4 regions of the Kitasatospora sp. NPDC004745 genome follow, and region 3 is predicted to be linked to each of the others. Evidence: riboswitches for the same ligand, from Rfam matches in the RefSeq annotation. Region 3 holds a riboswitch; each other region holds the start of a gene.
The links. A riboswitch is a leader RNA that binds a small molecule or an ion and turns the genes downstream of it on or off. The one in region 3 is predicted to bind cyclic di-AMP.

Region 1 (7,735 bases), on a different contig from region 3:
GCTGCACCTGTCCGGCATCACCGCCGCGCTCTCCGACGACTGCCTGGCCCTGCTGCGCGCCCTGCTCGCCGCCCCGCGCCCGGGCCGGCTGATCAGCTTCGACCTCAACTGGCGCCCCGCGCTCTGGCACGGCCGCGACCCGGCCGTCCTGCCACCGCTGCTGGACGCCGCCGACCTGCTGCTGCTCGGCGCCGACGAGGCGGAGGCCGCCTTCGGCACCGGGGACCCGTCCGCGCTGCGCCGGCGCTTCCCCTCCCCCGCCACGGTCGTGGTCAAGGACGCGGCCCGCGTCGTCACCGCCCTGGAGCGGGACGGCACGGCGGTGGCCGAGCCGGCGCTGGCCGTCGAGGTGGTCGAGGCCACCGGCGCGGGCGACGCGTTCGCCGCGGGCTACCTGGCCGGCACCGTCCGCGGCCTGGACCAGCGCCGTCGGCTGCGACTCGGCCACCTGAGCGCCGCCTGCGCGCTGACGGCCCACGGCGACCAGGCCGAGCTGCCGCCCGCCGCCGTGGTGGCGGCGCTGCTCGACGCCTCGCCCGCCGACTGGGCGGCCACCCGGGTGTGCGCACGGGGCATCTCCGGCCCGGCCGTCCCCGCGGGCCCGGCCCGCGCGGCCCGGTGGGCACGGGCAGAATGAGCAGCGATCCCGGCCCCCGCCGCAGCCCCGGCCGGCGCCGCGCTCCCGGCGCGTCCCGCGTTCCCGGCGCGTGCGGCGCGTGCGGCGTCCGCGACGCGCTCGGCGCCCCCGGCCCGCGCCGCGATCCCAGCCCGAGCCCTCCGAGCGGAGCACGATGAGCCAGACCGTCACCCGCGCCCTGCGCATCCTCGCCGAACTGGGCGAGGGCGAGCGCTCCCTCGACCAGCTGGCCGAGGTGCTCGGCGTCCACAAGACGACCGTGCTGCGACTGCTCCAGAGCCTGGAGGAGGAACGGTTCGTCTACCGCGACGCGGGCTACCGCTACCACCTGGGCGCCGGCCTGTTCGCGCTCTCCGGCCTGGCGCTGGAGCAGCGCGGCGTGCGCCGGATCGCCGCCCCGCACCTGGCCGAGCTGAACGCCGCCACCGGCCAGACCGTGCATCTGGCCGCGTACGAGGGCGGCGAGGTGGTCTACATCGACAAGTTCGACTCCCGGCACCCCGTCAGGATGTACTCCCGGATCGGCCTGCGCGCCGCCCTGCACAGCGCCGCCGTCTCCAAGGTGCTGCTCGCCGACCTGCCGCTGCCGGAGCGCCGCCGGGTGGTCGCCGGGATCGACTTCACCCCGCACACCGCCCGCACCCTCACCACGCCCGAGGAGCTGCTCGCCGAGCTGGAGCGGGTGGCCGCCCAGGGCTGGGCGCAGGACCACGCCGAACACGAGGCGTTCATCAACTGCGTGGCGGCGCCGATCCGGGACGTCACCGGCCGGGTCGTCGCCGCCGCGTCCATCTCCGTCCCGGACGTCGTGCTGCCCTACGAGCAGGTGCTGGACCTCCTCCCGCAGCTGCTCGCCACCGCCCGCGCCGTCTCGGCCGACTGCGGCCGCCCGGACCGTACCTGACCGACCGCCAGAACACGAGGAAGCCGATGACCGACAAGACCGAGATCCGCACCGACGGCGCCCCCGCGCCCGCCTGGACGTTCTCCCAGGGCGTCCGCAAGGGCCCGATCCTCCAGGTCTCCGGCCAGGGCCCGCAGGACCCGGCGACCGGCGAGTACCTGTACCGCGGCGACGTGCGGGCCCAGACCCGGCGCACGCTGGAGAACGTCAAGGCGATCGTCGAGGCCGGTGGCGCGACCATCGAGGACGTGGTGATGTTCCGGGTCTACCTCACGCAGCGGGCCGACTTCCCGCTGATGAACGAGGTCTACGCGGAGTTCATCGAGGAGAACGTGAAGCCCGGCGGGGTGAAGCCCTGCCGGACGACGGTCTTCGTCGAGCTGCCGCAGGAGCCGATGCTGGTCGAGATCGACGCCCAGGCCGTGATCGGCTGAGCGCCGCCGCCCGGACGGAAGGGCCCGGACGCCCCGCGCGTCCGGGCCCTTCCGCGCACCGCTCGGACGGCGCGGACGGGGCGGCACTTGCCACACCCTCCCACGGTGATTAGGTTAGGCTCACCTAACCAACTGGAGGTCCGTCATGAGTCTGCCCACCGACGACGCCCCGGTGCCCGAGCCCACCACCGCCGAACGGGTCCACAGCCTCCTCGCCGCGACCTCCTCGCTCACCGTCCGCGCCCTCGGCGAGCACCACGACCTGGACACCCCGGTCTCCGTCCACGGCTCCCGGCTGCGCCTGCGCGCCCCGCTCGGCTCCCCGCTCTCCACCGCCGCCGCGCGCGAGACCGACGGCCTCGCGGTCGTGCTCGACGTCACCGACGTCTCCCCCGTCGCCGTCCGCGACCGGATCCGCGCCCGCCTCACCCTGGCCGGCCGGCTGCACCTGGCCCACCTCGCCGACGACGGCATCAGCGTCCACCTGCGCGTGGACGTCGCCCACGCCGTCCTGTCCACCCCGTACGGCACCGGCGCCCTCACCGCCGCCGACCTCGCCCACGCCGCGCCCGACCCGCTGGCCCGGTACGAGGCCGCACTGCTCACCCACCTCGCCGACGACCACGCGGACGCCGTCGCCGTCCTCACCCGGCTGCTCGACCCGGCGCTGCTCGCCGGGCGGCCGGACGTCCGGCCGCTCGCCCTGGACCGGCACGGCCTGGTGCTGCGCCTGGACCACCCGCACGGCCACCGCGACGTCCGCCTGGTCTTCCCCGAACCCGTCGCCGACACCGAGGAGTTCGGCCAGCGGGTGCACGAGCTGCTGAACGCCGCGGAGCAGGGCCTGCCCGTCCACCGGCTCTGAACCCGCAGCCCGGCGAACGGCACCCGGCGAACGGCACCCGACAGGCGGCAGGCGGCGGACGCCCCCGGGGCCGACGTCACACCCCCGGCGCCGTCCGCCCGTTGCGCGCGCCGGCGCCGGAAGCGGAGACGCACCGGGAACGCCCCCGGGAACGGCGGCGGAAACGGCAGCGGCCGGCCCGGCTCGCGAGGGAGGTCTCGCGAGCCGGGCCGGCCTGGGCGTGTCCCGCGCCCATGTCCGCCGTTGCGGCGATCACCCGGTCGAGCGGTCACCCGACATGACCATCCCGGAGGATCGTTTCGCCCCGCATCAGCGGTAGTCCCGAAGGGCCCGTCCGGCGGGACCGGGCCCTCGACCCGTCAGGGTCAGAGAGCGACGCCGTGCGCCCGCAGGTAGGCGACCGGGTCGATGTCCGAGCCGTACTCGGAGCCGGTGCGGATCTCGAAGTGCAGGTGCGGGCCGGTCACGTTGCCGGTCGCACCGGAGAGGCCGATCTGCTGGCCGACGGTGACGGCCTGACCGATCGACACGCCGATCGAGGAGAGGTGCGCGTACTCGGCGTAGTGGCCGTCGGCGAGCTTGATCTCGACCTCGTTGCCGTAGGCGCCACCGTTGCCGGCCTTCACCACGACGCCGTTGGCGACGGCGCGCAGCGGGGTGCCGGTGGAGGCGACGAAGTCCTGGCCGGTGTGGTGGCCGGAGGCCCACATCGAACCGGCCACGCCGTAGGCGGTGCCCAGCTTCGGGTTGGCCAGCGGGGCGACGAAGCCCGAGGTGCTGGCGGCGGCCGGGGCGGCGGTGACGGCGGCGGCCGGCTTCGGGGCCGCGGTCTGCACCTGGGTCTGGACCGGGGCGGACGGCTTGGCGGCCTCGGTCTTGGCCTGCACCTGGGCCTTCGGCTTGGCCGGGGCGGCGGGCTTGGCCGGGGCGGCCGGGGCGGCGGGCTTCGCCGGGGCGGCGTCCGCGGACGGCGCGGCGTGGCCGGCGATCGAGAGGTGCTGACCCGGGAAGATCAGGTTCGGGTTGCCGCCGACGACCGAGCGGTTGTGCTCGTACAGCGCCTGCCAGCCACCGTCGACGTGCTTGGCGTCGGCGATCTTCGACAGGGTGTCACCGCTGACGACGCGGTAGCTCTCGGCCTGGGCCGGGGCGGTGACGGGAGCGGCGGCCGGGGCGGCCGGCTTGGCGTCGACGCTGGTGGCGCCGGTCCAGGTGGAGCTCTGCGCGGCCGGGGCGGCCGGGGCGGTGTGCGCCTGGGCGCTCACGGCGGCCACGAGCGGAAGGGCGAAGGAGACCCCGGTGACCGCGGTGGCGATGCCGATGCGGGCGGCGCGGGGCAGGGCGATACGACGAGCCTGAGCAGGCATGGAAGTTTCCTCTCCGACGCCTGCGAGGTGAGCTGTCGGGTTCGGGCTGGAGTTGCCCGGCCGCATGCGCGGCTTCACCCCAAGCCGGCCCTGGGATCCGGTACGCGAAGCGCGTGCCGATCCCGGTCCGGCGACTTACCTGTGGGTCCCCCGCTCCTGCCGTACAGAGTTCAGTTCGAACCACCGGGCAGCGGCAGGATTCGGCGTTCCACCCGGCGGATCCGTCCGGACTGGCCGGGCGGTCGCTGAACTAAAACCCATCCGTCCGGGTGAAGCAATGTCGATCTCTTGAACGGACAACCATCCCCGCCGGGGCCGTGACACTCCGAATGATCGGCTGCACCGTGCGTGCACAATCCATTCACCCGGCGCCACTGATCCACGACGCTGCGCCGATCCCGCCACCGCTGCGCGACCGTTCGCTCACGCACCGCACACCGTCGACACACCCCCCGGTGACCCTTGTCACGCGGGCCCCGCGGGGCGCAGGATCGGGCCGTGGCCACCTCCGCGGCCGGCACCCTGCGCCTGGGCACCGCGCAGGGACGCTGGGTACTCCTGGCAACCGTGCTCGGCTCCAGCATGGCGATGCTCGACGGCACCGTGGTGAACGTCGCGCTGCCCCGGATCGGCACCGACCTCGGTGCCTCCCTCGCCTCCCTGCAATGGACCCTGAACGCCTATCTGCTGACGCTCGCCGGGCTGATCCTGCTCGGCGGCGCGCTCGGCGACCGGTACGGCCGGCGCCGGGTGTTCCTGATCGGGGTGGTCTGGTTCGCCGCCGCCTCGGCGGCCTGCGCCGCCGCCCCCACCATCCAGGTGCTGGTCGCGGCCCGCGCCGTGCAGGGCATCGGCGGCGCGCTGCTCACCCCCGGTTCGCTCGCCATGCTGCAGGCCGTCTTCCACCCGGAGGACCGCTCGGCGGCGGTCGGCCTGTGGTCGGGGCTCGGCGGCGTGTCGGCGGCGGTCGGCCCGTTCCTCGGCGGCTGGCTGGTGGACGGCCCCGGCTGGCGGTGGATCTTCCTGCTCAACCTGCCGCTGGCGGCCGCCGTCGTCGCGGTCGGCGCCCGGCACGTCCCGGAGAGCCGGGACGAGAGCGCCACCGGTCGCTTCGACGTCCTCGGTGCGCTGCTCGCCGCGCTCGCCCTCGGTGCGCTCACCTACGCGTTGACCGCCGCCGGGGAGGGCCTCTCCCCCGCGGTCTGGTTCGCCGGAGCGGTCGGGCTGGTGCTCGGCGCGGCCTTCCTCACGGTCGAACGCCGCGCCGCCGAGCCGATGCTGCCGCTCGGCCTCTTCTCCTCCCGGCTGTTCACCGCCGTGAACCTGGTCACCCTGTGCGTCTACGCGGCGTTCAGCGGGGTGTTCTTCCTGCTGGTCGTGCAGCTGCAGATCGTCTCGGGCTTCTCCCCGCTGGTCTCCGGCCTCGCCCTGGTCCCGATCACCGTGCTGATGCTCACGTTCTCGGCGCGCGCCGGGCGGCTGGGCAAGCGGATCGGCCCGCGGATCCCGCTGACCGTCGGGCCGCTGTTGTGCGCCGCCGGGGTGCTGCTGATGCTGCGCATCGGCGCCGGCTCCACCTACTGGGCCGACGTGCTGCCGGCCGTGACGGTGATGGGCTGCGGGATGACCCTGCTGGTGGCGCCGCTGACCGCGACGGTGCTGGCCGCGGTCGAGGTGCGGCACGCGGGCATCGCCAGCGGCGTCAACAACGCCGCCGCCCGCGCGGCCGGTCTGCTCGCGGTCGCCGCCCTGCCGGCGCTCGCCGGGCTCAGCGGCGACGCCTACCGGGTGCCGTCCGCGGTGGACTCCGCCTTCCACACCGCGATGCTGATCTGTGCCGGTCTGCTCTGCGCCGGTGGGCTGACCGCCCTCGCCACCGTCCGCGGAAACGTGCTCGCGCCGGAGGACCACCCCGTCGCCGAGCCGGACTGCGCGTGGACCTGCGGCACCACCCCGCCGCTCGACCCGGGCCACGTGCACACGGACGAGGGCCCCGCCACCGGAACGGCGGCGGGGCCCTCAGCGGGCTGAGGCGACGTCAGAGGATGTCGCCCGGCGCGTACTTGGCGGCCTCCGGGTAGGCGGCGGCGACGGCCTCCACCTGGCGGACGACCTCGGCGACCTGGGCACCGGCCGCACCGGTGAAGGAGAGCCGGTCGGCCAGCAGGGCGTCCAGCGCGGCCCGGTCCAGCGGGATCCGCTCGTCGGCGGCCAGGCGGTCCAGCAGCTCGTTCTCCCGGGCGCCGGCACGCATCGCCAGCGCGGAGGCGACGGCGTGCTCCTTGATGACCTCGTGCCCGGTCTCCCGGCCGACGCCCGCCCGCACCGCACCCATCAGCACCTTGGTGGTGGCGAGGAACGGCAGGTAGCGGTCCAGCTCGGTCTCGATCACGGCGGGGAAGGCGCCGAACTCGTCGAGGACGGTCAGGAAGGTCTCCAGCAGGCCGTCGAAGGCGAAGAACGCGTCCGGCAGCGCGACCCGGCGCACCACGGAGCAGGAGACGTCGCCCTCGTTCCACTGGTCGCCGGCCAGCTCGCCGGTCATCGAGGCGTAGCCGCGCAGGATGACCGCGAGGCCGTTGACCCGCTCGCAGGAACGGGTGTTCATCTTGTGCGGCATCGCCGAGGAGCCGACCTGGCCCTCCTTGAAGCCCTCCGTGACCAGCTCGTGGCCGGCCATCAGACGGATGGTCTTGGCCAGGCTGGACGGCGCGGCGGCCAGCTGGACGAGGGCGGTGAGCACCTCGAAGTCCAGCGAGCGCGGGTAGACCTGGCCGACGCTGGTCAGCACGTTCTCGAAGCCAAGGTGGCCGGCGACCCGCTGCTCCAGCTCGGCCAGCTTCGCGGTGTCGCCGCCGAGCAGGTCCAGCATGTCCTGGGCGGTGCCGACCGGGCCCTTGATCCCGCGCAGCGGGTAGCGGGCGATCAGCTCCTCCAGGCGGCGGAAGGCGACCAGCAGCTCGTCGGCGATCGAGGCGAAGCGCTTGCCCAGGGTGGTGGCCTGCGCGGCCACGTTGTGCGAGCGGCCGGCCATGACCAGCTCGGAGTGCTCGGCGGCCAGGCGGGCCAGCCGGACCAGCACGGCCACCGTGCGGTCGCGCACGTGCTCCAGCGACTGGCGGACCTGCAGCTGCTCGACGTTCTCGGTCAGGTCCCGGGACGTCATGCCCTTGTGGATCTGCTCGTGGCCGGCGAGCTCGCTGAACTCCTCGATCCGGGCCTTCACGTCGTGGCGGGTGATCCGCTCACGGGCGGCGATCGAGCCGAGGTCGACCTGGTCGATCACCCGCTCGTAGTCGGCGACGGCGTTCGCCGGCACCTCGACACCGAGGTCCTGCTGGGCCTTCAGGACGGCGAGCCACAGGTGGCGCTCGAGGACCACCTTGTGCTCGGGGGACCACAGCTGGGCCAGGGTCGCCGAGGCGTACCGGGAGGCCAGGACATTGGGGATCTGGGGCTTCGCGCTCACGCTTCGCAAGCCTAACAGCCGAGGTCAGCCGGAACGCCGCCGGATCCGCGGCCGCGCCC
Region 2 (7,735 bases), on a different contig from region 3:
CCTCCGGGGCGTCGGCCATCGGGTAGTGGCCGGATCCCTCGATCATGACCTTCCGGGCGCCGAGCGCCGCGGTCTGCCGGTCGGCGACGGCCTCCGGGTCGGGGAAGTCGGGGTCCTTGCCGCCCATGACGACGAGCGCGGGGCAGCGGACGGCGGCGGTCCAGCCGATCGGCGCGGAGTCGCCGGAGACGTGTCCGCGGGTGGCCGTCCGGCGGCCCGGGGTGCGCATGGCGGCGACGAGTCCGTCGACGTAGGCGTCGAAGTCGGCGGGCCTGGCACCGGGGAAGGCGAGCTTGCGGTGGTAGAAGCCCCAGAAGGCCGGCCAGTGGACGATCAGGGCGCCCATCGCGCGGACGACGCCGCGCATGAGGGCGTTGGCCGGGGGGTTCTCGACGAAGGCGTCGATCAGGGCGATCCCGGCGACCCGCTGCGGGGCGTCACCGGCGACCTTGACGACGGTCGCGCCGGTGTAGGAGTTGCCGACGAGCACGGCGCGTTCGATGCCGAGGTGGTTCAGCAGGGCCAGGACGTCGGTGGCGATGGCGGCGGGGGAGTAGTCGTCCCAGACGATCGAGGACTCGCCGAAGCCGCGCAGGTCCATGGTGATGACGCGGTGGCCGGCGGCGGTCAGCAGCGGGTGCAGGTGCCGGTAGGCGGCGCGGGTGTCGAGCATCCCGGGGAGCAGGACGACGGGGGCGCCGTCGCCCTGCCGGGTGTCGTCGTAGGCGAGGCGCCCGCCGGGGACGTCGAGGTACTGGGTGCTGGTGGCGCTGGTGGCGTTCATGGTGGGCCTCCTGGGACCGCCGCTGCGGGTCGTCGGCGTCTGCCGATAGCCATAAAGCTAAGGCTAATAGCCTTAGCCGTCAAGCCCTCGGCGCCGTCCGCCCCGGGGTCGCCCGGTGCCCGCTCAGACCCCGTCGACCTTGAACGGGTCGTGCTCGCTGAGCAGCTTCTCCAGCCGGGCCTGGTCCACCCGGGTGACGATCTCGTTGGTCTCCTGCCGGTCCCGGACCACCTTGGCGAGCGTGAAGGACGAGGTGACGGTGTAGAGGAGCCCGATCGCCAGGAAGGCGCGGGTCCAGCCGCCGACCGGCAGGTAGGCGATCCCGACGGCGAGGGCTCCGCCGGACAGCGCGAAGGAGAGCACGGCCTGGATGTAGTACGCGGCCGTGGTGCGGGACTGCATCGGTGCGTTCATGGCGTCAGGATGCGGCGGGGTGATCGGTCCGCACATGAGTAGGCGTACTCAGATGGGGGGTCGTTCGCTGACGTTCGATCACGTCGAGCGGCTCAATGCCGGTCAACGGGGACAAAACCCGCCATCACCTACCAGAGCGCCCTGGTCATCTCCGGTCGTCCCGGGCGGACGGCTTGGAATCGGGGCGCCCTAGGATTAACGTTTGATAACGCAGCGCGGTCGTCAACGCCGTACCCAGACGGCACCGTGCGCCGTCGCCTAATCCCGCCGGCCGGCCTCCGGGCAGGCCAGGGAGCCGGGGAACCACGTTCCTTGGGGTGAATCGGCGGGGCCCAGGCCCGGCCGTAGGAGACCTTCCTGCTCCGAACCCGTCAGCTAACCCGGTAGGCGCGAAGGAAGGAAAGGAGCGCGCCTCCGTGGCGTCGACGCACACCCCGGCACACCCGGCCGGCCCCGCAGCCGGTACCCGGCTCCTCGACCACCCCGGCATGGTCGACCTGGAGCACCCCGCCCCGGAAGCCGACGCCAACCGGCACCGGATGCCGCGTCAGACCCGCGGAGCCTCCCCGCTGCTCGGCGTCACCGCCGTCGCGGCCACCCTGGGCGCCACCGGCTTCGCCTCCGCCACCCCGGCCGCCGCGCCCGCCGTCGAGGCCCCCGACGAGACCCCGGTCGCCCTCTCCGCCGACCCCGGGCTCGCGCTCGCCGCCCGGATCCAGCAGCAGGCCGACAGCCAGCGCACCGCCGCCGAGGAGGGCGCCCGCGTCCAGGCCGCCAAGGAGGCCGAGGCCAAGGCCGCCGCCAAGGAGGCCGAGGCCAAGCGGGCCGCCGAGGAGGCCGAGCGGGCCAAGGCCGCCGCCCTCACCCTGCCGGTGAAGGACTACAACCTCTCCGCCCACTACGGCCAGAGCGCCCGCTACTGGGCCCACCTGCACACCGGTCTGGACTTCGCCGCCGACACCGGGACCCCGGTCTTCGCGGTCGGCCAGGGCACCATCACCTCGGCCGGCTGGTCCGGTTCGTACGGCTACCGGATCGTCGAGACCCTGCCCGACGGCACCGAGATCTGGTACTGCCACCTCTCCTCGATCATCAAGGGCTCCGGCAAGGTCACCTCCGGCCAGCAGATCGGCAAGGTCGGCGCCACCGGCAACGTCACCGGCCCCCACCTGCACCTGGAGGTCCGCCCCGGCGGCGGCGCCCCGGTCGACCCGGAGACCTGGCTGGAGCAGCGCGGCCTCACCCCCTGAGCCGGCGCCCCCGCCGGCACCCACCGGCACCCACCGGCCCCCGCCGGCCCCCGCCGACCGCGGCGGGCCGCGGCGGACCCGAACGGACCGGAGCCCCGGCCGCACGCGTGCGGCCGGGGCTCCGGCACGTCGCCCCGCGGGCGGCTACTCCTGCGGCAGCCCCGCCAGGTAGGCGTCGATCTCCTCCTGCCCCGGCTCCGGTGCGAGGTCCGGGAACTCCTCCAGCAGCAGCCGCGCCAGCCCCGGGACGGTCCACTCGCCGCACAGGTCGAGCGCGGCCTGCGCCGCAGCCTCCTCGAACTCCCCGAAGCCCCCGGACAGTTCGTCCGGCATCGGCCGGCCCGCGGCGGTCAGCTCCGCCAGGTTGCGGTAGCTGCGCCGCATCAGCCCCTGCTCCAGCAGCCGGCGCGCGCCGTCCGTCGCCATGCCGACCGAAAGCACCCGGGCCGGCCCCCAGCCCTGCTCGTCCAGCTCGTCCAGCCAGCCGGTCGGGACCAGCGCGGCGATCGCCGCCAGCCGCTCCTCCTCCGCCAGCTCCCGGAAGCCGTCCAGCCAGGCCCGCACCGCCGCCGGGTCCGCGACGTCCACCTCGTACGCGTGCAGCAGCAGCGCGTACAGCCGGGGCCAGGTCACCAGGTCGGCCCGGCGCAGCAGCCCGGCCGCGACCTCGCCCTGCCACTCGGCCTCGGCGTGCAGCCGCTCCTGCCGCTTGGCGTTCAGCCGCCGGGCCGCCCGCTGGTGGTCCACCAGCAGCTCGACCGAGGCGCCGTACGCCAGCGGGTCCGTCTCCGGCCCGGGCTGGACGTAGAGGTGGAGACGCTCGTAGAGCAGGTGCTCCACCGCGTTCGAGGTCAGCTCGGGCCAGCCGTCGTGCATCCTGCCCCCGCCCAGCTCCAGCAGGGCCAGGACGGCTCGCAGCGGCCCCTCGGCCACCGGGGCGCGGCCCTCCGCCGCCGCCCAGGCGAGCAGGTCGGCGGCCCTGGTGCGCGGGGCGAGCCGCAGGTCTTCGTCGTTCATAGCCCGAACGGTAACCGCTGGCCGGGGGTAGGGTCGCCAGCCATGGTCCCCGTACGACTCACCGGCTCCCGACTGGCCATCCGCGAGTACCACCACACCCCCGGGGACGTGGACGCGCTGCACGCGCTGTTCGGCGACCCGGAGGTCACCCGGTACCTCCCGTTCGACCCCTGGGACCGCGAGACCTGCGCCGACCAGATCGAGCTCTACCTGGAGGAGGCGCTCGCGCGGGAACGGCGGACGTACCAGCTCGCCGTCACCCGGCGCGAGGACGCCGAGGACCCGGCGGACGCCACCCCGATCGCCCACGCCTCCCTGACCCTCGGCACCGGCCGCTGCGCCGAGCTCGGCTACGCGGTCGGCCGCGGGGCCCGCGGACGCGGTCACGCGGGCGAGATCGTCGGCCTGCTCTGCGGGCTGGCCTTCGGCGTCCTCGGCCTGCGCCGCCTCACCGCCCGGGTCGACGTGGACAACCGGGCCTCCGCCGCGGTGCTCACCCGGCTCGGGTTCCGGGCGCAGGGGCCGGTTCGGCACGACCCGCCCGGGGCCGGCGTCCGGTCCGGCGCGCACCGGTACGCGCTGACCACCGGGGAGTGGGCCGGCCCGGCCGGGTGACCCGCCCGGTTGAGCGCGCTCCCGGACCGGGGGTTAACCCCACCCCCGATCCGCCGGGTCCCCGGATCGTTCCGCACCGCCCGCTCGACCAGACTGGCCGGGTCAGCAACCGAGAACGAGGGACCGAGGCCGGGACATGAGCAGCAGCCGAAGCATGCAGGAGCGCGACTGGGACGTCCTCGGCGGTTACGGCGACGACCCGTACCGCACCCCCGCCCGCTCCAGCCGGCCCGGGTCGGTGCCGTCCTTCTGGCGGGCGCCGTTCGCCGGGCAGTACTACCGCGAGATCGGCTACGCGCTCACCGGCCTGCCGGTGGCCGTCGTCGGCTTCTCCCTCGTGATCACCCTGTTCTGCCTGGGGCTCGGCACCTTCGTCACCGTCCTCGGCCTGCCCGTGCTGGCCGGCCTGACCACCGCCGCCCGGGGCCTGGGCCGGACGGAGCGGGCCCGCGCCCGCGGCATGCTGGGCCTGGACGTCCCCGAGCCGGAGCCGGTGCGCCAGGTCCGTCCGGGCACCTGGGGCGCGATCACCGCGCGGCTGGCCGACCCGGCCGGCTGGAAGGCCGCGCTCCACCAGGTGGTGATGTTCCCGTGGGCGGTCTTCAGCTTCACCATGACGACGACGTTCCTGCTGCTCGGCTGGGCGATGGCGCTCTACCCGGCGTACCACTGGGTGTTCCCGACCTTCACCGACTGGCGCGGCTACCGGCTCTTCGACTTCTCCGACAGCGACCACGTCCGGCACGTCTACTACGTCGAGGGGGCCTGGCAGATCGCCGCCTTCTCGCTGGCCGGCGTGCTGCTCGTCCTGCTCACCGCGCAGCTGGTCCGCGGCCTGACCGCCGTGAACCGGTCCGCCGTCCGGAGCCTGCTCGCCGGCTGACCCCGCCCGGCCGCCGACGTCTCCCCGGCCCCGACCCCCGGCTGCTGACCCCCGCCCGCCGACACCGGCCCGTCGACACCGGCCCCGCCCCCGCCCGGAGACCCCCGGATGCGGGCGGGGCCGCCGCGTGTTCCGATGGCCGGGTGGCCGCCGTACGCACCCCCGCCGACCGGGGCACCGGGGCCGGGCCCGCCGCCCGGCCGGCCGCCGAGGCCCCGGTCGCGGTGGACGACGCCGTCCTCGTCACCTCCCGGCCACTGGACGAGTACTGCGCCCTGTTCGACCTCACCCGGTCCCAACTCGCCGCCCTTCCCGGCCCGTTGCTGGACTGCCCCGGCGGTGCGGCCGGGCTGGCCGCCGAAGCGCGCGAACTGGGCTGCCGGGTGATCGCCGCCGACCCGGCCTACGTGCTCCCCGCCCCCGAGGTCGCCGCCCACGCGCTGGCCGCCCGGGCCTCGATGGCCGCGGCGATGGCCGCCCGCCCCCACCTGTACCCGGCGCCGCACCCCTACCGCTCCGAGCGCTACCTGCGCAGCTGGGACCGCGCCCGCCGGCTCTTCACCGCCGACGCGGCCGCGCACCCGCAGCGCTACGTGGCCGCCGCACTGCCCCGGCTGCCCTTCGCCGACGGCTCCTTCGCCCTCACCCTGAGCGCCTACCTGCTCTTCGCCTACCCCGAACGGTTCGGCATCGAAGGGCAGGTGGCCGCACTGGCCGAACTCGTCCGGGTCACCTCCCCGGACGGCGAGGTCCGGGTCCAGCCGCTGCACGACGGCCACGGCCGCCGCTGCGGCCACCTCGACCCGCTGCGCCACGCGCTCGGCGAGCGCTGCATCGCCAGCGAGATCCGCCGCTTCCCCCGCGCCGAGGACGGCCGGACCCGCCGCCTCCTGGTGCTGCGGGCCGCCGACCACCGCCGCCGGGCCGCCCGGGACGGGTCCTAGGGAGCGCCGGTCGAGCCCGGATCCGGCGCCGCGGCCGGACCGGGCACCGGCACCGGTCCGGGCGCCGCGGCCGGATCCGGGAACGGACCGGGAACACCGGCCGGATCCGGGGACGGCACCGCCGGGGCGCCGCCCGACTGGGCCGGGACGAAGGCCGCCGGCCCGAGCCGGGACAGTATCTTCTCGGCCAGCCAGCTGCGGTCCGACCCGTACGGGATCCCGTCCGGCAGCATCAGCTGCCCGGCCACCGCGTCCCGCAGCCGCTGCGCCTCGGGGCCGGGCAGCCGGGAGAGCAGGCCGCGGGCGGCCAGCAGCGCGTGGTACTGCTCGAAGCCCGAGCGCGGGCGCTCGATCGCGTCCAGCACGCTCGGCAGGTGGGCGAGCGACGGGTCGCCCTGCATCAGCGCGAGGGCCTGGATCCGCCGGCCCTCGGACCCGTCCGCGTAGAGGTCCCGCACCTGGTCGGAGGTGAGCGCGGAGCGGCGCGCGGTCGAGCGGACCTCGGCCACCACGCCGTCCGGCCCGGCCGAGGGGGAGGCGGCGGGCGGCAGCTGTCCGGCCAGCGCGGCCGGCTGTTCCGCGCTGCCGCCCAGCAGCCCAAGCTGCTGCATCGCGCGGACCCGCAGGTCGTCGGCGCCCACCTTGTCGCCCTTGCGGTCGCGGTCCTGCCCGGCGAGGAAGAGGTCGAGGGCCTGGTCGGCGTCGGTCAGTACCTGCGGCAGCGCGAGCCGGGTGACCAGCCAGCCGGCCAGGAAGCCGAAGACCAGGAAGTACAGCACCAGCGCCGCGGCGAAGGGGGCGGCGCCCTCGCCCCCGCCGAGCGCCGGCGAGAGCGCGGCGCCGAGCTGGTGCAGCCGTTCGCCGAGCGAGCCGAGCTGGGTCAGCCCGACGCCCAGCAGGACCTTGGTCAGCCAGTCGGACACCTGCTCCAGGTTGGTGTTCGGCGCGTACGAGCCCTGCGGCTCGCCGGTGCCGCCGCCGCGCACCCGCGGCACCCCGAACAGGAAGCCCAGCGCACCGCCGAGCACCGCGGAGGCCCCGGTCACCACCAGGCCGCCGCCGAGGGCCTGCCAGCCGTGCTCCCGCCCGAGCGAGAACAGCAGCAGTCCGAGCAGGCCCGTCCCGGCCAGCACCCCGGTGGCGGCCCACCGGGCCGTCCGCAGGGCCGCCGTGCCGCCCCGCTGCCGCGCCTTCGTCATCGCCGCCCACCCCCTGTGTCCGCGCCGCTCCGCTCCGGAACCCCGCGCCGACTCTAGCGCCGCGGCCCCACCCCGGGAACGACCCGGGGGAGGCCCGGGTACGACGCGGGCGGGCGCGGATCCGCGGGGGTGACATCGGGGGGGGGGGGTGGTGCGAACGCCTCCGGACAGCAGACAGCCCGCGGGCTGCTCCTCCGCGCCGGCCCGTGCACTGGCCGGGCGCCGAGGCACCGGGGATGTTCCGGTGAGCCCGCGGGCCGGGTGACTGCTGTGGATTTCGCCTGCCGGAGGCCTCGGGCCTCTCCCTGCGCAGGCAGGGGCGGCTCTAGCGAGCAGCCACCTCACGCATCCTGAAGGAACTCAACTCAGGATCACCTCCTTTCAGTGTGCCGCCACGATAGGCAGCCCACCGCGGGGAGGGCAACGGATTATTCGCGGCCACCGTTGGTCCGCGGCCACCGTCCGGGCGTCCGCCGGGCGGTGGCCGCGCCCGGTCAGGCGGACTTGATCTGGTTCTCGAACTTGGAGAAGTCGATGGTGTTGTCGGCCGGCGGGGCCTGGACGGTGATCGGCTTGTCGAAGTCGCTGAAGTCGACGCTGCCGTTGCCGTCCTTGGCGCCGGTGTGCTC
Region 3 (7,735 bases):
ACGCCCTGACCGCATGCCTGACCACGCGCCCCGGCGCGGACGGGCACCAAGCGGTGCGGCCGTCCACCCGTCGCCCGGCGAACTACCGTGACCGCCATGGTGACCTTGCGGATCCTCACGACCGACGACTGGCCGCTGTGGCGGGACCTCCGCCTCGCCTCCCTCACCGACGCGCCGCACGCCTTCCGGCCCCGCCTGGCGGACTGGCGGCACGGCGGCGAGGAGCGGTGGCGGGCCCGACTGCACCTGCCGGGAGCGCACCACGTGGCGGCCCTGCTGACCGGTGGTGGCGCTGACGGTCCGGAGCGCCCGGGCGGCCCGAACGGCACCCCGATCGGCCTGGCGGACGGTGTCCCGGGGCCGGACGGCGTGCGGGAGCTGCGCTCGGTGTGGGTCGGGCCGCAGGCGCGCGGACGGGGCGTCGCAGACCTGCTCATCGCGGAGGTCGAGCGCTGGGCCCGGGCGTCCGGGGGCACCGTGCTGCGTCTCGCCGTGCTGGCCGGGAACGAGCCCGCGCTCGCCCTGTACCGCCGGCACGGCTTCACCGTGTGCCCCGGTACGGACGCTGCCGCGGACGCCGGCACGGCCCCGGCCGCGGGCACCGACGCCCACACGGCCCCGGACACCGGTGCCGACGCGGTCACGGGCGTGCGCGAGATCGTCATGGCCAAGCCCCTGACCTGACCGCCGAGCCACCCCGGCGACCTCACGCGCCCCCTGCCAGCCACCCTCGCCAGCCACCCCCGCCAGCACGCGCCGCCGGGCCCGCGCCGCCCCCTCGGGGGAGCGACGCGGGCCTGGCGCGTCCGTTCCGCGCGGCGGGGAACCGGCGGCCCGGCGTGTCACATGTGCGTGCCGCCGTCGATGCGGAGCTCGGTGCCGGTGACGAAGGCGCCGTCCTCGGAGGCCAGCATCGCGATCACCCCGGCCACCGTCTCCGGGCCGGCGAAGCCCTGACCGAGGGCGGGGGAGAGCTTGGCCAGCAGGCTGAAGTCGGCGTCGGAGGGCAGGCCGGGGTCGTTGGTCATGCCGCTGTCGATGCTGCCCGGAGCGACGCAGACCGCCCGCAGCCCCTGCTTGGCGTACTCGGCGGCGATGGCGTGCGTGAAGGACTGGATGCCGCCCTTGGTGGCGGCGTACGCGGCCATGTAGGGGTGGGCGAAGCTCGCCGAGGTGGAGCTGAAGTTGACCACCACGCCCTTGCCGCCCGCGAGCAGGGCGGGGAGCGCCTCGCGGGTCATCAGGAAGGTGCCGGTGAGGTTGACCGCGAGGAGCCGGTTCCAGAAGTCCAGGGTGGTCTCGTGGGTGTGCGAGGAGCGGAGGATGCCCGCCGCGTTCACCAGGACGTCCAGCCCGCCGAGGCCGGCGACCGCCGCGGCCACGCCGGTGACGACGGCCGGCTCGTCCGAGATGTCCAGGACCTGGATGGTCAGCCGGTCCGCGACCCCGTCGGTGGTGGCGCGGTCCAGGGTCCTCTTCAGGCCGTCCTCGTCGACGTCGACGGCGACGACCCGTCCGCCCTCGGCGAGGATCCGGTGCACGGTCGCCTGGCCGATGCCTGAGCCGCCGCCGGTGATCAGGACGTTCCGTCCGCTGAAGCGCTCCATGGTGGTACTCCGTTCGTTCGTGGTCTCTCGACCTCAAGGGACACGGTACGCCTAGGTGGCATAACGTGCCAATAAGGCTTGTCGAGCCATGTGGCCAGGGCGTGCCGACCTGGCGCAGTCCCGCGTAGGCTGACCCTCGTGACCGGACGCCCGACCCTCACCCAGCGCCGCCGTGACGCCACCCGGCTCGACATCGCCCGCACCGCCGCCGCGCTCTTCGCCGACAAGGGGGCGGAGGCCACCACCGCCGAGGAGATCGCCCTCGCCGCGGGGATCTCGCTGCGCACCTTCTACCGGTACTTCTCGGTCAAGGAGGACGCCGTGGCCCCGCTGCTCGCGGCGGGCGGACGGCAGTGGGTCGACCGGCTCGCCGAGAGCCCGGCCGGACTGCCGCTGCGCGAGGCGCTGGAGAGTGCGGCGGCGGTGTCGCTGACGCCGGTCGACGAGGCGGGCGCCGAGATGATGCGGTGGACCCGCAGCCTGCTGCGCGACCCGCGGCTGGACGGCACCTGGCAGCGCGTCCACGCCGACTCCGAGGCGCGGCTGCGCGCCGTCCTCGCCGAGCGCTGCCCGGCGGGCACCGATCCGCTGGAGATCCGGCTGGCCGCCGCCGCCGCGACCGCGGCGATCCGGGTGGCCCTGGAGCAGTGGGCCTCCTCCGACGCGCCCGCCACCGGCCCGGACTCCCCGCAGCACCTCGGCGCGCGCTGCATGCGGGAGCTCACGGCCGGTTTGCGGCTCTGGGAACGGGTGTCCTGAAGCCCCCGGGGGCGTGGCTCCGCCCCGGCGCCGCTACACCCCCGAACCCCCCGCCGGCCCGCTCCGGCGTGTCAGTCGCTCCGGCGGGCGGCGGCCGGCAGTGGTTCGACCCCCACGACCCGGCGGATCCGGGTGGGCTCGACGAACACGGTGACGCGCCGTTCGCCCGGCACGCCCCACTCGTAGCGCTCCGAGCCGAGGTACTTCCGGGCCAGGCGGTCCAGCTGGCGGTCCGCCGCCTCGCCGGTCACGAACTCCACGGCCCGGCCGTGGATCTGGACGCGGTCGTACGGGTCGTCCGGATCGGCGTGGGAGAGGCAGAGCCGGGGGTCGTGGCGGAGGTTGCGCTCCTTGACCCGCCCGACGGTGGTGTTGAAGAACACCCGGTCGCCCGCCAGGTCCACCCACATCGGCGTGACGTGCGGGGCTCCGTCCGCCCCGGTGGTCGCCACGTACCAGATCCGGGGCTCCCGCACCCGTGCCCGGATGTCGTCCGTCCAGCCGCCCATGGGTCGCCTTCCGTGTCGGTCCGTCTCGACCTGATGCACGCTCAGGGTAGGGGGTGCGTGGCCGGCGTGTCGGTAGGGCGGCGACGGTCGGCGCCGGGCCGTGGCCGTCGTCCGCCATCCCGCCGGCCCGGTCCGCCCACGTGGTGTCAACAGCTGACAGCTGACAGATTTCAGACGACAGATAACAGATAACAGATTTCAAACTCTGTCACCTGTCATCTGTCACCCGGAAACGACCAGCAGACTCCCCGTGACCTCCCAGCCGTCGTCAGCCTTCTCCCAGCCGGACGCTAGGGTTGATCCTCGCGCCCCGGCGGGGGGAACCGGGGTGACCTCCTCGGATGTCCCCAGCGGAGGGGACTGGAGTTCGAGGCGTGGGAGCAAGCAGGACATGGGTCTGACGAGCCACAAGGTGTTGGCGCTGACCGTATTGATCGCCGTCGTGATGATGGCCGGCACGGTCTGGCTCTGGCCCAGACTCGCGAGAGCGACCTGGCAGGCGGTCCTGGGGAGGATCGGCGCACTGCTCGCGACCCAGCTCGCGGTGCTCGCCGCGCTCGGCCTGGTGGCCAACAACTACTTCGCTTTCTACAGCAGTTGGGACGACCTGCTGGGCACCGGCGACACCGGACCGGTGGTCATTCACAACAAGGCGGACGCCTCCGGGCGCCTGCTCGTGGAGACGATCGGCCACGCCTCCGTCAAGGGCGGCGGCGCGATGGGCCGCGAGCCCGCCCAGTCGGGGGAGATCCGCAAGGTGCGGATCGACGGCGCGGTCAGCCGCCTCTCCACCGAGGGCTACGTCTACCTGCCGCCGCAGTACTTCCAGCCGGAGTACGCGCAGAAGCAGTTCCCGGCGGTGATCGTGAGCACCGGGTTCCCGGGGATCGCCGAGAACCTGATCACGCGCTTCAACTACCCCGGCGCGGCGCTCAAGCTGCTCCAGGAGGGCCGGATGCAGCCGACCGTCATGGTCCTGGTGCGCCCCTCGCCCGCCCTGCCGCAGGACACCGAGTGCGAGGACATCCCGGGCGGCGCGCAGTCCGACACGTACTTCACCAAGGACGTCCCCTCGGCGATCCAGGCGAGCTACCGGGTCTCCGCGGACCCACAGGCCTGGGCCTTCATGGGCAACTCCACCGGTGGCTACTGCGCGCTCAAGCTGGCCATGCGCCACCCCGACGTCTTCCCGACGGCCGTCGCGCTCTCCGCCTACTACGACGCGGCGGACGACCCGACCACGGGGGACCTGTTCGGCGGCAGCAGCCAGCGCCGCAACGAGGCGAACCTGTTGTGGCGGCTGAAGAACCTGCCGCAGCCGAAGGTGTCCGTGCTCCTCGCCGGCACCAAGAAGGGCGACGGCGACTACCGGCGCGAGACCGAGGCCTTCGTCGACGCGGTGAAGGACCCGATGAAGGTGTCCTACAGCATGCTGGAGAACGGCGGCCACAACTTCGAGACGTGGAGCGCGCTGCTGCCCTCCTCGCTCGAGTGGCTGTCCCAGCACCTCAAGGTGCCCAACCAGACCGTCTGAGCCCCGGTCCGACCGGCCCAGGCCCGAGCCCGGCCCAGGCCCGACCGACCCCTGACCGCAACGGCTCCGGACCGCAACGGCCCCGGACCGCAGCGGCCCCCGGCCGGACCGCCCGGACCGATCGGTCAGGCCACCCGCTCCAGGGTCCCGGTGTGCAGCTCGCCCACCCGGCCGCCCTCGCCCTCGAATGTCCAGAAGGCGCGGACCGTCAGCCTGCCGAGGTCCATCACGTGGCTGACGGTGATCCCGCTCTGCTCCGTCCAGCTGACGAAGTAGATCTCCGGCGCCACCTCGGCGACGTGCAGCCGCACGTCCTCCCACTGGCCCGCGGACTCGCCGAGGCCCTCCCAGCGCAGCCGCGTGCCGTCGGCCGAGTAGGCGTTGCGGAAGGCCGCGCCGTTGTCGGCCCGGAAGAGGTAGGTGCGGCCGGCGAAGGCGGGCAGGGGCGCGGTCATGGTGGGGCGGTACCTCGTTCCCGGTGGGGTGCGCACGGGTGGTCCGTGGGGTCTTGTGCACTGCGGAAGATGTCGGACCTCCAATTTATCCGACCGGGCGAGCCCGGCGGGTGCAGTTGTGCCGGGCGCGGCCGGGGGAGTCGGCCGCGCCGGAGGGCGCACCGGGCGGGCGCCCGCCGGACGTCCCTCGGCGGCACCGGCGAGCCGTCCTCCGGTCGCCGGGCGCCGGCGGCGCAGGCCGGGAGTCGAATGGACGCCCGGCTCGGCCGAGGGGATGATCAACTCGACCGCCACGCAGCGTCGTTGATCGACACCACTGTGAGCTGCGCGACAACCCGCCCGGCAGAGTTGTCCGTTCACGGACGGTCTGCCTAGCCTGCAACGGCCGTCCGCCACGCGGACCCCGCCGCCGGGACGCCGAGTCCCGTCCACCCGCCGGCGGGCAACCGAGGACCACAGTGGACGGGAGCGGGGGAACCAAGGTCAGCGCCCGGCCCGCACGCTCTCCCGCGTGCGGGTCGCGGCTAGGGGTGAAGCCGCTCCCACCGGCGGCCGGGCAACTGCAGCCCGAACCCGACAGCTCACCTCGCAGGCGTCGCAGAGGACACCCCATGCACCAGCCTGCCCTCCGGCGCCGCACGCCGCGCCACGCCCGCCCGGCCCACCGGGGCCGCTTCGCCGCCCTCGCCGCCACCGGGGCGGTCGCCGTCAGCGGTGCCGGTCTGCTGGGCCTCCCGGCGACCGTCGCCGCCCACGCCGCCACCACCCCGACCGTCACCCAGGACCGGCTGGCCCCCGCGACGATGGTCGCCAACAAGGCCGCCACCGCCTCGCTGACCGTCCACTCCTCGGCCTGCGTCACCGCGAAGACGGTGGGTGTGGGCGTGCGCGACGCGCGCGGCACCAACCTGGACTTCCCCGGCAACCTCTCCAACGTGCAGATCTGCCCGAGCGGGCTGTCCTTCACCAGCGGTGCCCGCGCGCTGCCGGCCGGGACGTACAGCCAGTTCGGCTTCTGGCAGGACCTCGGCGGCGCCTGGCACAACCTGCCCTCGCAGCAGCTGGTGGTCTCCGGCACGGCGACCCCGACCCCGGCTCCCACCGCGACCCCCACCGCCACCCCGACGCCGTCCCCCACCAGCACCCCCGGTGCCACGGCGAGCCCCTCGGCGGGCACCCCGGCCTCCCCGGTCGCGGGCAAGGCGCTGACCTGGTCCGACGAGTTCAACAGCTCGATCACCTGGGGCTCGCGCTGGGTCGGTGACAAGAGCACCGCCTACAGGTACGGGAACCACAACCCGGACGACAACAAGCTCGACCTGCTGAACAAGAACAACGTCAGCGTCGCCAACGGGGTCGCCACCTTCACGGCCGCGCCGAGCGGCACCACCCTGGAGAACGGCAAGCAGGCCTGGAACGCGGGCTTCCTGACCACCGAGGGCTCCAGCGAGGGCTTCCAGGTCAAGACCGGCGACTACGCCGAGACCCGGGTCAAGCTGCCGTCCGGTTCCGGTGCCTGGCCGGCCCTGTGGACCTGGAAGAACGGCAACGGGGAGATCGACTCCTTCGAGTACCACCCCGACAACCCGAACCTGCTGGAGCTGACCAACCACGTCAACCCCGGCAACGCCAAGTACTACACCGACGCCGGTGCCGTCGCGAAGGACCAGTGGGTGACGATCGGCACCTACTACGGCGCCAACTCGGTCGACTGGTACGTCAACGGCGTCAAGGTCTTCTCGGACGGCAAGGGCGTCGGCGCCAACTGGTCGGCGTACCTGATCCTCAACCTCTCGGTGTGCGCGGGGCAGTACCACCCGGCGCCGCAGGGGACCACGCCGCTCAGCATGGCCGCGGACTACGTCCGGGTCTACCGCTGACGCGTGAGCCGTCGGGCCCAGCCGCTCGGGCCCGACGGCTCACGTGATCACCGCCGGCAGCCCGTTCCCGGCTGCTGACGCCCGAGCGCCCGGGGCCGACCACTCGGCCCCGGGCGCTCGGGCGTACCGGCTCAGTCGTTGGTCGTCTCGACCACCCTGATCTCGAACGGCTTCCGGTTGTTGGTCTCGTCCTTGTCGTCCGCGCCGCGCACCGCGACCCAGCCGCCCTGGAGGGTGCCGAGCGGGAGGTCGGGGGAGAGACGGACCGGGACGAGCGCGGTCGCGCTGCGCCCCGACTTCAGCCCCGCGGGGAAGACGCAGCGCACCCGGTGGCCGTTCTGGAACACCTCGCAGTCCTCGGGGAAGAACGGCTCCTCGGGGGTGACCCCCTCCGGCAGGGTGACCACGACGGTGAACGGCGAGGCGGTGGTGTCGGGGCCGCCGTTCCCGACGAATGCGTGGATCGTCGTGCTGCCACCGGGCGGAGCGGGGTCCGGGTCGATCCGGACCACCTCCAGGTCGGAGTTCGAGGGCTTGACCAGGGCCGCGCCGACGTCCACCACCGGCCGCGGCTCGGGGCGGCGCAGCGCCCAGGACGGCCCGGCGGCCAGCACCGCCACCGCGCAACCCGCCGCCACCACGGCGACCAGCCCGGCCCCACCGACCCCGCCGGATCCCCGACGCCCCGTGCTCCTGCGTTCCATCGCGACTCACCCGTGCCCTTGCGCTCCGGCGGCCCGCGCCGTCGCGCGCCGCGCCCGCACCCAGGGTGGCGGGGCGGCCGCCGGGGGCCCGGACAACCCGCCAGCCGTTCGCCTGGACGGGCGCACCGGTGCACCGGAAGTCGGCCCGTCGGACCTCCGGCGCACCGGGGTGCCGTCCGGCCTGCGGCGCACCAGGGGTCCGTCCGCCCGGCCTCCGGCGCGCCGGGCGGGGCACATGGTCCGGTCAGGGAGCCAGGACCTGCCCCAGCCGGGCCGCGATGTGGTGC
Region 4 (7,735 bases), 230 kb from region 3:
GGATCCTCGACAAGCTGACCCTGTCGAACTACCACCACGTGCTGTTCGACACCGACTTCTTCACCTGGTTCGGCAACGCCTTCCTGGTCTCCGGCGTCACCACGGTGTTCGGCGTCATGGTCGCCGCCACCACCGGCTACGCCGTCTCCCGGATGAAGTTCCCCGGCCACAAGCCGCTGATGTGGTCGCTGCTGGTCACCCAGATGTTCCCGATCGCGGTGCTGATCGTGCCGATGTACACGATCCTCTCCGAGCTCGGCCTGCTGGACAGCTACACCGGCCTGATCCTGGTGTACTCGACGACCACCGTGCCGTACTGCGCCTGGCTGCTGAAGGGCTACTTCGACACCATCCCGGTGGAGATCGACGAGGCCGGCCGGGTCGACGGCCTCACCCCGATCGGCACCTTCTGGCGGCTCGTCCTGCCGCTCGCCCGCCCGGGCCTGGCGGTGGCCGCGTTCTACTCCTTCCTGACCGCGTGGGCCGAGGTCGCCTTCGCCTCCACCTTCATGCTCAGCTCCGACAAGTACACGCTGGCCGTGGGCCTGCAGACCTTCGTCAGCGAGCACGACGCGCAGTGGAACTTCATGGCGGCGACCGCCGTGCTGATCGCCATCCCGTCCTCGGTCTTCTTCTACCTGGTGCAGCGCCACCTGGTCACCGGCCTGACCGCCGGTGCCTCCAAGTCGTAACGCTCCTCGCTCCTCTAGTCCCCAAGGGATACCGTCCATGACCCAGAACCTGGCCGACACCTCCCGGCCTGCCGCCGACGCCACCGCCCACGAGGCGGCCACCCCGGCTCCTGCGACTGGCGGCGCCTCCAGAGACTGGTGGCGGGACGCGGTCATCTACCAGGTGTACCCGCGCAGCTTCGCCGACTCCAACGGCGACGGCATGGGCGACCTGCCCGGCGTCCGCAGCCGCCTGCCGTACCTGCGCGACCTCGGCGTGGACGCGGTCTGGCTCTCGCCGTTCTACGCCTCGCCGCAGGCGGACGCCGGCTACGACGTCGCCGACTACCGCGCCGTGGACCCGATGTTCGGCACCCTGCTGGACGCCGACGCCCTCATCCGGGACGCCCACGAGCTGGGGCTGCGGATCATCGTCGACCTCGTCCCCAACCACTCCTCGGACCAGCACGAGTGGTTCCAGCGCGCCCTGCGCGAGGGTCCTGCGTCCCCGCTGCGCGAGCGCTACCACTTCCTTCCCGGCAAGGGCGAGAACGGCGAACTGCCGCCCAACGACTGGGAGTCCATCTTCGGCGGCCCGGCCTGGACCCGGACCGAGAACCCCGACGGCACCCCGGGCGACTGGTACCTGCACCTGTTCGCGCCCGAGCAGCCCGACTTCAACTGGGAGAACCGGGCCGTCGGCGACGAGTTCCGCTCGATCCTGCGGTTCTGGCTCGACATGGGCGTGGACGGCTTCCGCATCGACGTCGCCCACGGCCTGGTCAAGGCCCCCGGCCTGCCCGACCTCGGCGGCTCCGACCAGCTCAAGCTGCTGGGCAACGACGTCATGCCCTTCTTCGACCAGGACGGCGTGCACGAGATCTACCGCAGCTGGCGCAAGATCCTCGACGAGTACCCGGGCCAGCGGATCGGCGTCGCCGAGGCCTGGACGCCGACCGTCCAGCGCACCGCCAACTACGTGCGCCCCGACGAGCTCCACCAGGCCTTCAACTTCCAGTACCTGGGCACCGACTGGGACGCCGCCGCGCTGCGCGAGGTGATCGACGTCTCGCTCGACTCGATGCGCCCGGTCGACGCCCCCACCACCTGGGTGCTCTCCAACCACGACGTCACCCGGCACGCCACCCGCTTCGCCAACGAGCCGGGCCTCGGCACCCAGATCCGCACCGCCGGCGACCGCGCGCTCGGCCTGCGCCGCGCCCGCGCCGCCACCCTGCTGATGCTCGCGCTCCCCGGCTCGGCGTACGTCTACCAGGGCGAGGAGCTCGGCCTGCCCGACGTCACCGACCTGCCGGACGAGGTGCGCCAGGACCCGTCCTTCTTCCGCCAGGCCGGGCAGGACGGCTACCGCGACGGCTGCCGCGTCCCGATCCCGTGGTCCGGCACCGAGGCCCCGTACGGCTTCGGCCCGGTCGCCGGCGGGCCCTCCTGGCTGCCGCAGCCGGTGCAGTGGGCCGAGCTCAGCGTCGAGGCGCAGACCGGCGACCCGACGTCCACCCTGGAGCTCTACCGCAGCGCGCTCGCCGTCCGCCGCTCCCAGGCCGACCTGGGCGCCGGGACGGAGGTCGAGTGGCTGGAGGGCCCCGAGGGCACCCTGGTGTTCCGCCGCGGCGCCTTCGTCTGCACGGTGAACACCACCGGCGAGCCGGTCCGGATACCCGTGCCCGGGCGGCTGCTGCTCTCCTCGGCGGACCCGGTGGTGGACGGCGGCGAGACGGTGCTCGCACCGGACAGCACCGGCTGGTGGGCGGTCTGACGTGGTTGCAATAGGCTCTGGGACCGTGACTACGGCGCGACTCTCAGACATCGCGGCGCAGGCGGGGGTCAGCGAAGCCACCGTCTCCCGCGTACTCAACGGCAAGGCGAACGTCTCGGCCGCCACCCGGCAGACCGTGCTGGCCGCGCTCGACGTGCTCGGTTACGAGCGGCCGACCCGGCTGCGCCAGCGCAGTGCGGGCCTGATCGGTCTGATCACGCCGGAGTTGAGCAACCCGATCTTCCCCGCGCTGGCCCAGGTGATCGAGCAGGTGCTCAGCCGGCACGGGTACACCCCGGTGCTGTGCACCCAGACGCCGGGCGGATCCACCGAGGACGAACTGGTGGAGATGCTGGTCGACCGGGGCGTGGCGGGCATCGTCTTCGTCTCCGGGCTGCACGCCGACTCCACCGCCGACCACGACCGGTACGCCCGGCTGGCCGGCCGCGGGGTGCCCTTCGTCCTGATCAACGGCTACAGCGAGCGGATCGCCGCCCCGTTCATCTCGCCGGACGACCGCGCCGCGATGTGGATGGCCGTCCAGCACCTGGCCGAACTCGGCCACGAGCGGATCGGGTTGGCCGTGGGGCAGCGCCGGTACGTGCCGGTGCTGCGCAAGATCGAGGGCTTCACGGCGGCGATGCGCGAGGTGCTCGGGCGCAGCGCGGAGGAGGCCGAGGACCTCGTCCACCACACCCTGTTCAGCGTCGAGGGCGGGCACGCGGCCGCCGGGGCGCTGCTCGACAAGGGCTGCACGGCGATCGTGTGCGGCAGCGACATGATGGCCCTCGGGGCGATCCGGGCGGTGCGCCAGCGCGGGCTGTCGGTGCCGCAGGACGTGTCGGTGGTCGGCTTCGACGACTCGCCGCTGATCGCCTTCACCGAGCCGCCGTTGACGACGATCCGCCAGCCGGTCGAGGCGATGGCCACGGCGGCGGTGGACGCGCTGCTGGAGGAGGTCGGCGGCAACGCGGCCCAGCGGGGGGAGTTCATGTTCCAGCCGGAGCTGGTCATGCGGGGCTCGACGGGGGCCTGCGCGCGCTGAGCGACGGGCCGTGGACGGCCGACGGGCCCCGGGGAGCGACCGCTCCCCGGGGCCCGTTTCGCATGGGTGCCGTGTGCCGTGTGCGGGGGTGGCGCGGACGGCGGCGGGTGGGGCGGGTCAGCCCTGCTGGTCGGTGGGGCGGCTGCGGGTGAGCCGCCGGTCGTCGGCGGGGTCGCCGGTCCGGGTCCCGGTGCGGCGGCCGCGGGCCAGGTAGTCCCGCAGGACCAGTTCGACGGCGTCCTGCGGGTTCTTGGTGCCGGAGAGTAGCATCGCGTCGATCGCGAGGTTGGCGTCGAGTGTGACGGTGACCTGGGCCATGGTGGCTCCTCCTCGGGTGCAGAGCAGCAGCATGCCCGGTGTGGCCGGCTTTGACCATGACCTTCGGCCGGCGGAGGGCGGGTACGCCGGAACCCCCGGGGGAGAGCGATCGGGCTCTCCCCCGGGGGTTCCGTGCGGCGGGCGACGGGGGCGGGTGACAGATGACAGGTTTCAGATGATGAAATCTGTCGGCTGAAATCTGAAATCTGAAATCTGTCAGCTGTTCGCCGTCAGCCGTCAGCCGTCAGCCGTCAGCCGTCGGCTGTGCCGTGCCGCCCGTGGCCCGCCGGTGTGCCTCAGACCCGGCCGGCGAAGTCCGGGGCCCAGTTGGCGACGGTCTGCTCGCGCACGCCCGAGCTCGGGTTGGCGGCCTCGACGTACTTGCCGCCGCCGACGTAGATCGCGACGTGGTAGACGCCGGAGTCCTGGCCGTTGTTGGACCAGAACAGCAGGTCGCCCGGCTGCAGGTTGTCCAGCGAGACGTGGGTGCTGGCGGCGGCCTGGTCCGCGGCCACGCGCGGGATGGAGACGCCCGCGGCGCGCAGCGCGGCCTGGGTCAGGCCGGAGCAGTCCCAGCCGCCGTTGCCGGTGCCGCCGTAGACGTAGGCCTGGCCGACCTTCGACTCGGCGAAGGAGACCGCGGCGGCCATGCTGCCGGTGGCGGCCTGGGCCGGGGCCTGGGCGGCCGGGGCCTGGGTCTGCGCGGCCGGCTTGGCGTTCACGGCACCGCCGTCGGTGGTCTGGCCGGACTTCTTCGAACGGTCGAACCAGCTGAAGTCCGAGCCGGACTTGGTCGCGGTGGCCGCCTGCCGGCCCTGGCCGGCGTCCTTGAAGGACAGGTGCTGGCCCGGGTAGATGGTGTTCGGGCCGTCGGTCAGGGTGCCGCGGTTGAGCTCGTAGAGCCGCTGCCAGCCGCCGTCGATGTTGTGCTTGTCGGCGATGGAGGACAGCCAGTCGCCGGCCACGACGGTGTAGTCGTCGCTCTCGGCCTGGGCGCCGCCCTGGGCCTGCTCCTGGTGCTTCTGGGTCCAGGTGCTCTTGGCGGAGTCGCCGGAGGTCTGCTCCTGGGCCGGCGCGGCCGGCTTGGCGGCCGGGGCGGGGGTCTGCGCGGGCTTGGCGGCCGGGGCGGGCTTGGCGGCCGTCGCACCGGCGGTGGAGCCCGCGGAGGTGTCGACGGCGGCCGGGGCGCCGCCCTTGGTCAGGCCGGCCTGGACCGAGCAGACCGGCCAGGCGCCGGGGCCCTGCGAGGCGAGGACCTTCTCGGCGACGGCGATCTGCTGGTCCTTGGTGGCCAGGTTCGCCTGCGGGGCGTACGCGGTGCCGCCGAAGGCGGCCCAGGTGCTGGAGGTGAACTGCAGGCCGCCGTAGAAGCCGTTGCCGGTGTTGATGCTCCAGTTGCCGCTGCTCTCGCACTGGGCGACCTTGTCCCAGGTCGCGACGGAGGCGGCGGAGGCGGTGCCGGTGGTGAGGCAGGGGATCGTGAGGCCGACGCCCGCGACGCCGATGGCGGCGATGACGCGGCGGGTGCGGCTGGACAGACGGGTGCCGTTGGTGGGCAGCATGAAGACGTGGTCCTCTCCCACGCCTGCGAGGTGAGCTGTCGGATTCGGGCTGGAGTTGCCCGGCCGCGCTGTGGACGCGGCTTCACCCCTAGCCCTGAACCGTTCCTGGGAACGGTCCGGGGCGACTTACCTGTGGGTCCCCCGCTCCTGCCGTGGTGCGTTTTCGCGCTTCCAGGGCACCCGACGGCAGGACTCGGCGTTGCGGATGAACTGGGTCCGTGTGGTCACGAACGGGGAGCACGTTAAGCAGACTTAAGTTCAAACCGCAAACACTGTGATGCACATCACGGTTTGGCGAGAATGATCGTTTCCGCTGTCCGTCATGATCCGAAATGATCGTTTTCCCGCAACGGCGCTACGGGTGCGCACAACTGGCCGCGCCTCAGGAAACGGCTGACGACGCGTCGGGGTGTGATCGGGTGCGTCCGCGATGCGGGAGGCGCGGCCGATTCCCGGCCGCCGGCCCGCGCCCCGGGCAGAACCGATCAAACATCAACAGAACGGACATCGCGCCTATTCACGCCTTAACTCCCGTACGGGGCAAGCCGGAAGGGCCCGGAACGAAGCCGTTCCGGGCCCTTCGGTGCGCGTGGTGTCCCGCTACTACTCCTCGGGCCCCCCGGCGGCGGCGTGGGCGCCGTGGGTGCCCTCAGCGGCCTCCGCGGCGGCCTCCGCCTCGGCCTGGGCCAGCTCCTCCGGGGAGGGCGCCGGCAGCGCGGCCAGGTAGGTCGAGGCGATCAGCTGGCCGACCGTCGGGTAGGCGCCCAGCGGAGCGGCGGACGGGCAGCCCGTCTCCTCGGCGGCCGTCGCGAGCAGCTCGGAGTCGGCCTCCGGGCCGATCACCAGCGGGGCCAGCGCGGGGCGCAGGGAGCCGGTCTCCTTGAGGTGGTTGACGGCCGCGGCCACCGAGCCGGGCACGTCGAGCGCGGCGGGGATGACCGGGACGGCCAGCCGGGCCGCCAGCAGTACGCCGGTGATGCCGGCCGCCGCGGCGGCCTCCTCGCCGCCGACGGTGGTCAGGACCACGCCGTCCGCGGCGGTCGCGATGGCGAACAGCCTGGCCCGGTCGGCGCGGGCCAGCCCGGCCTCGGACAGGCGCACGTGGACGGCCTCGGCGAGCAGCGGGTGCGGGCCGAGCACGTCGGTGACGGACGCGCCGTACTCCGCTGCGAGGGCGTGGAGTTCGGTCAGGAAGCCGTGCGGGCCGGGGACCAGCGGGACCACGACGGGCGCCGGCAGGCCGGCCTCGGCGGCCATGGCCAGGAGCTCGGCGACGGTGCGGTCCTCGCTGTCGTCGGCCTCGGTGTTCCCACCGGGGAGGTAGCCGACCGCGGTGCGGACGCCGGCCTGCTCGCTGCGGACGATCGACAGCAGTTCCTCGACGACCGAGCGGGACTCGGGCCCTGCGGTCGCGGGCACGGCCAGCACCAGGGCCGGGGCGCCGGTCGGAATCTCGGGGCGCTCGGGACGGCGGTGGCGCCCCCGCGCACGGGAGCCTGGAGTGCGGACGGGCAGTGGCGCGCCCGGGATGGCTGCGGTGCTCATGCCGGAGATCGTAGGACATCGGCCGGTCGGGCCTGCAGTCGGCTGCCGTTCGGGTTCCGCGCGGCCGCGGTGCGCGCGCGGTGCGCGACGTGTGCCGATCCGGGCGGATCCACAGCAATGCGGACATATCTCACCCAACCCCCGGAAGGGCTCCGGTGGTTGCCGTGACGTCCCGGACGGGGCTGCGCGTTGCACGTGCGGTGCGTGAGATGTCTCACAGCACGGAGGTGCTGTCCGATGCGTCTGACGGAGGGTCACAGGAGTGCGACTCCCGGCATTCGAAGATCAACATTCAGCGGGGGTCCGCTCACGGCCGGTTATCGGGACTTCGTCGATTCAGTCGGCTATGTCCGTTTACGTACCGTCAGGAAAAGGGTCCGTGAAGAGTTCGGGGCCGCCGGTGAAAAGCATCGTGCACCTGCAACGTCCCGTGCTGATGCACGTGCACTGCAGCTATCATCGCGTCAAGTGAGGCGTTGTTCCGGGCCGGTACGGGGCCGGTCCGTTCGTTCGGCGGGTGCCGGGGGCGCCGCGCTGGACGACCACTCCGGAGCTCTTCGGGAGATTTCTATGCACGACTCGCAGGACACGCACGGCTCGTACGACACCTACAACGGGATGGCGGCCGCCGACCTCAAGGGGGTGGTCTGGCAGAAGAGCCTGCACAGCAACTCCCAGGGGAACTGCGTCGAGTTCGCGGCCCTGCCGGGGGGCGATGTGGCGATGCGCAACTCGCGTTTCCCGGAAGGTCCGGCGCTCATCTACACCCGTGCCGAGATCGCCGCCCTGCTGCTGGGGGCCAAGGACGGGGAGTTCG

Region 1: another riboswitch for cyclic di-AMP. It lies ahead of ACFYUY_RS25165 (peptidoglycan DD-metalloendopeptidase family protein); the one in region 3 lies ahead of ACFYUY_RS02450 (hypothetical protein).
Region 2: another riboswitch for cyclic di-AMP. It lies ahead of ACFYUY_RS37320 (M23 family metallopeptidase); the one in region 3 lies ahead of ACFYUY_RS02450 (hypothetical protein).
Region 4: another riboswitch for cyclic di-AMP. It lies ahead of ACFYUY_RS03375 (transglycosylase family protein); the one in region 3 lies ahead of ACFYUY_RS02450 (hypothetical protein).

What each region holds. Positions count from the first base shown of each region.
Region 1 is NZ_JBIALK010000017.1:33,426-41,160, reverse strand. It holds gene ACFYUY_RS25185 (sugar kinase) at 1-637, shown strand, start outside; gene ACFYUY_RS25180 (IclR family transcriptional regulator) at 792-1,541, shown strand; gene ACFYUY_RS25175 (RidA family protein) at 1,568-1,975, shown strand; gene ACFYUY_RS25170 (DUF2470 domain-containing protein) at 2,121-2,840, shown strand; gene ACFYUY_RS25165 (peptidoglycan DD-metalloendopeptidase family protein) at 3,206-4,207, opposite strand; cyclic di-AMP (ydaO/yuaA leader) riboswitch at 4,210-4,393, opposite strand; gene ACFYUY_RS25160 (MFS transporter) at 4,706-6,238, shown strand; gene purB (adenylosuccinate lyase) at 6,246-7,676, opposite strand.
Region 2 is NZ_JBIALK010000039.1:40,782-48,516, forward strand. It holds gene ACFYUY_RS37310 (alpha/beta fold hydrolase) at 1-784, opposite strand, end outside; gene ACFYUY_RS37315 (YiaA/YiaB family inner membrane protein) at 908-1,198, opposite strand; cyclic di-AMP (ydaO/yuaA leader) riboswitch at 1,444-1,602, shown strand; gene ACFYUY_RS37320 (M23 family metallopeptidase) at 1,615-2,448, shown strand; gene ACFYUY_RS37325 (hypothetical protein) at 2,593-3,465, opposite strand; gene ACFYUY_RS37330 (GNAT family N-acetyltransferase) at 3,508-4,080, shown strand; gene ACFYUY_RS37335 (sensor domain-containing protein) at 4,217-4,963, shown strand; gene ACFYUY_RS37340 (class I SAM-dependent methyltransferase) at 5,107-5,907, shown strand; gene ACFYUY_RS37345 (hypothetical protein) at 5,904-7,106, opposite strand; gene ACFYUY_RS37350 (hypothetical protein) at 7,601-7,735, opposite strand, start outside.
Region 3 is NZ_JBIALK010000001.1:529,303-537,037, forward strand. It holds gene ACFYUY_RS02420 (GNAT family N-acetyltransferase) at 97-684, shown strand; gene ACFYUY_RS02425 (SDR family NAD(P)-dependent oxidoreductase) at 843-1,607, opposite strand; gene ACFYUY_RS02430 (TetR/AcrR family transcriptional regulator) at 1,746-2,366, shown strand; gene ACFYUY_RS02435 (PPOX class F420-dependent oxidoreductase) at 2,438-2,875, opposite strand; gene ACFYUY_RS02440 (alpha/beta hydrolase-fold protein) at 3,267-4,409, shown strand; gene ACFYUY_RS02445 (MoaF N-terminal domain-containing protein) at 4,535-4,864, opposite strand; cyclic di-AMP (ydaO/yuaA leader) riboswitch at 5,309-5,467, shown strand; gene ACFYUY_RS02450 (hypothetical protein) at 5,476-6,744, shown strand; gene ACFYUY_RS02455 (hypothetical protein) at 6,876-7,448, opposite strand; gene ACFYUY_RS02460 (IclR family transcriptional regulator) at 7,693-7,735, opposite strand, start outside.
Region 4 is NZ_JBIALK010000001.1:760,421-768,155, forward strand. It holds gene ACFYUY_RS03355 (sugar ABC transporter permease) at 1-692, shown strand, start outside; gene ACFYUY_RS03360 (glycoside hydrolase family 13 protein) at 730-2,448, shown strand; gene ACFYUY_RS03365 (LacI family DNA-binding transcriptional regulator) at 2,474-3,493, shown strand; gene ACFYUY_RS03370 (hypothetical protein) at 3,611-3,811, opposite strand; gene ACFYUY_RS03375 (transglycosylase family protein) at 4,108-5,394, opposite strand; cyclic di-AMP (ydaO/yuaA leader) riboswitch at 5,381-5,580, opposite strand; gene ACFYUY_RS03380 (hypothetical protein) at 5,977-6,918, opposite strand; gene ACFYUY_RS03385 (DUF397 domain-containing protein) at 7,489-7,735, shown strand, end outside.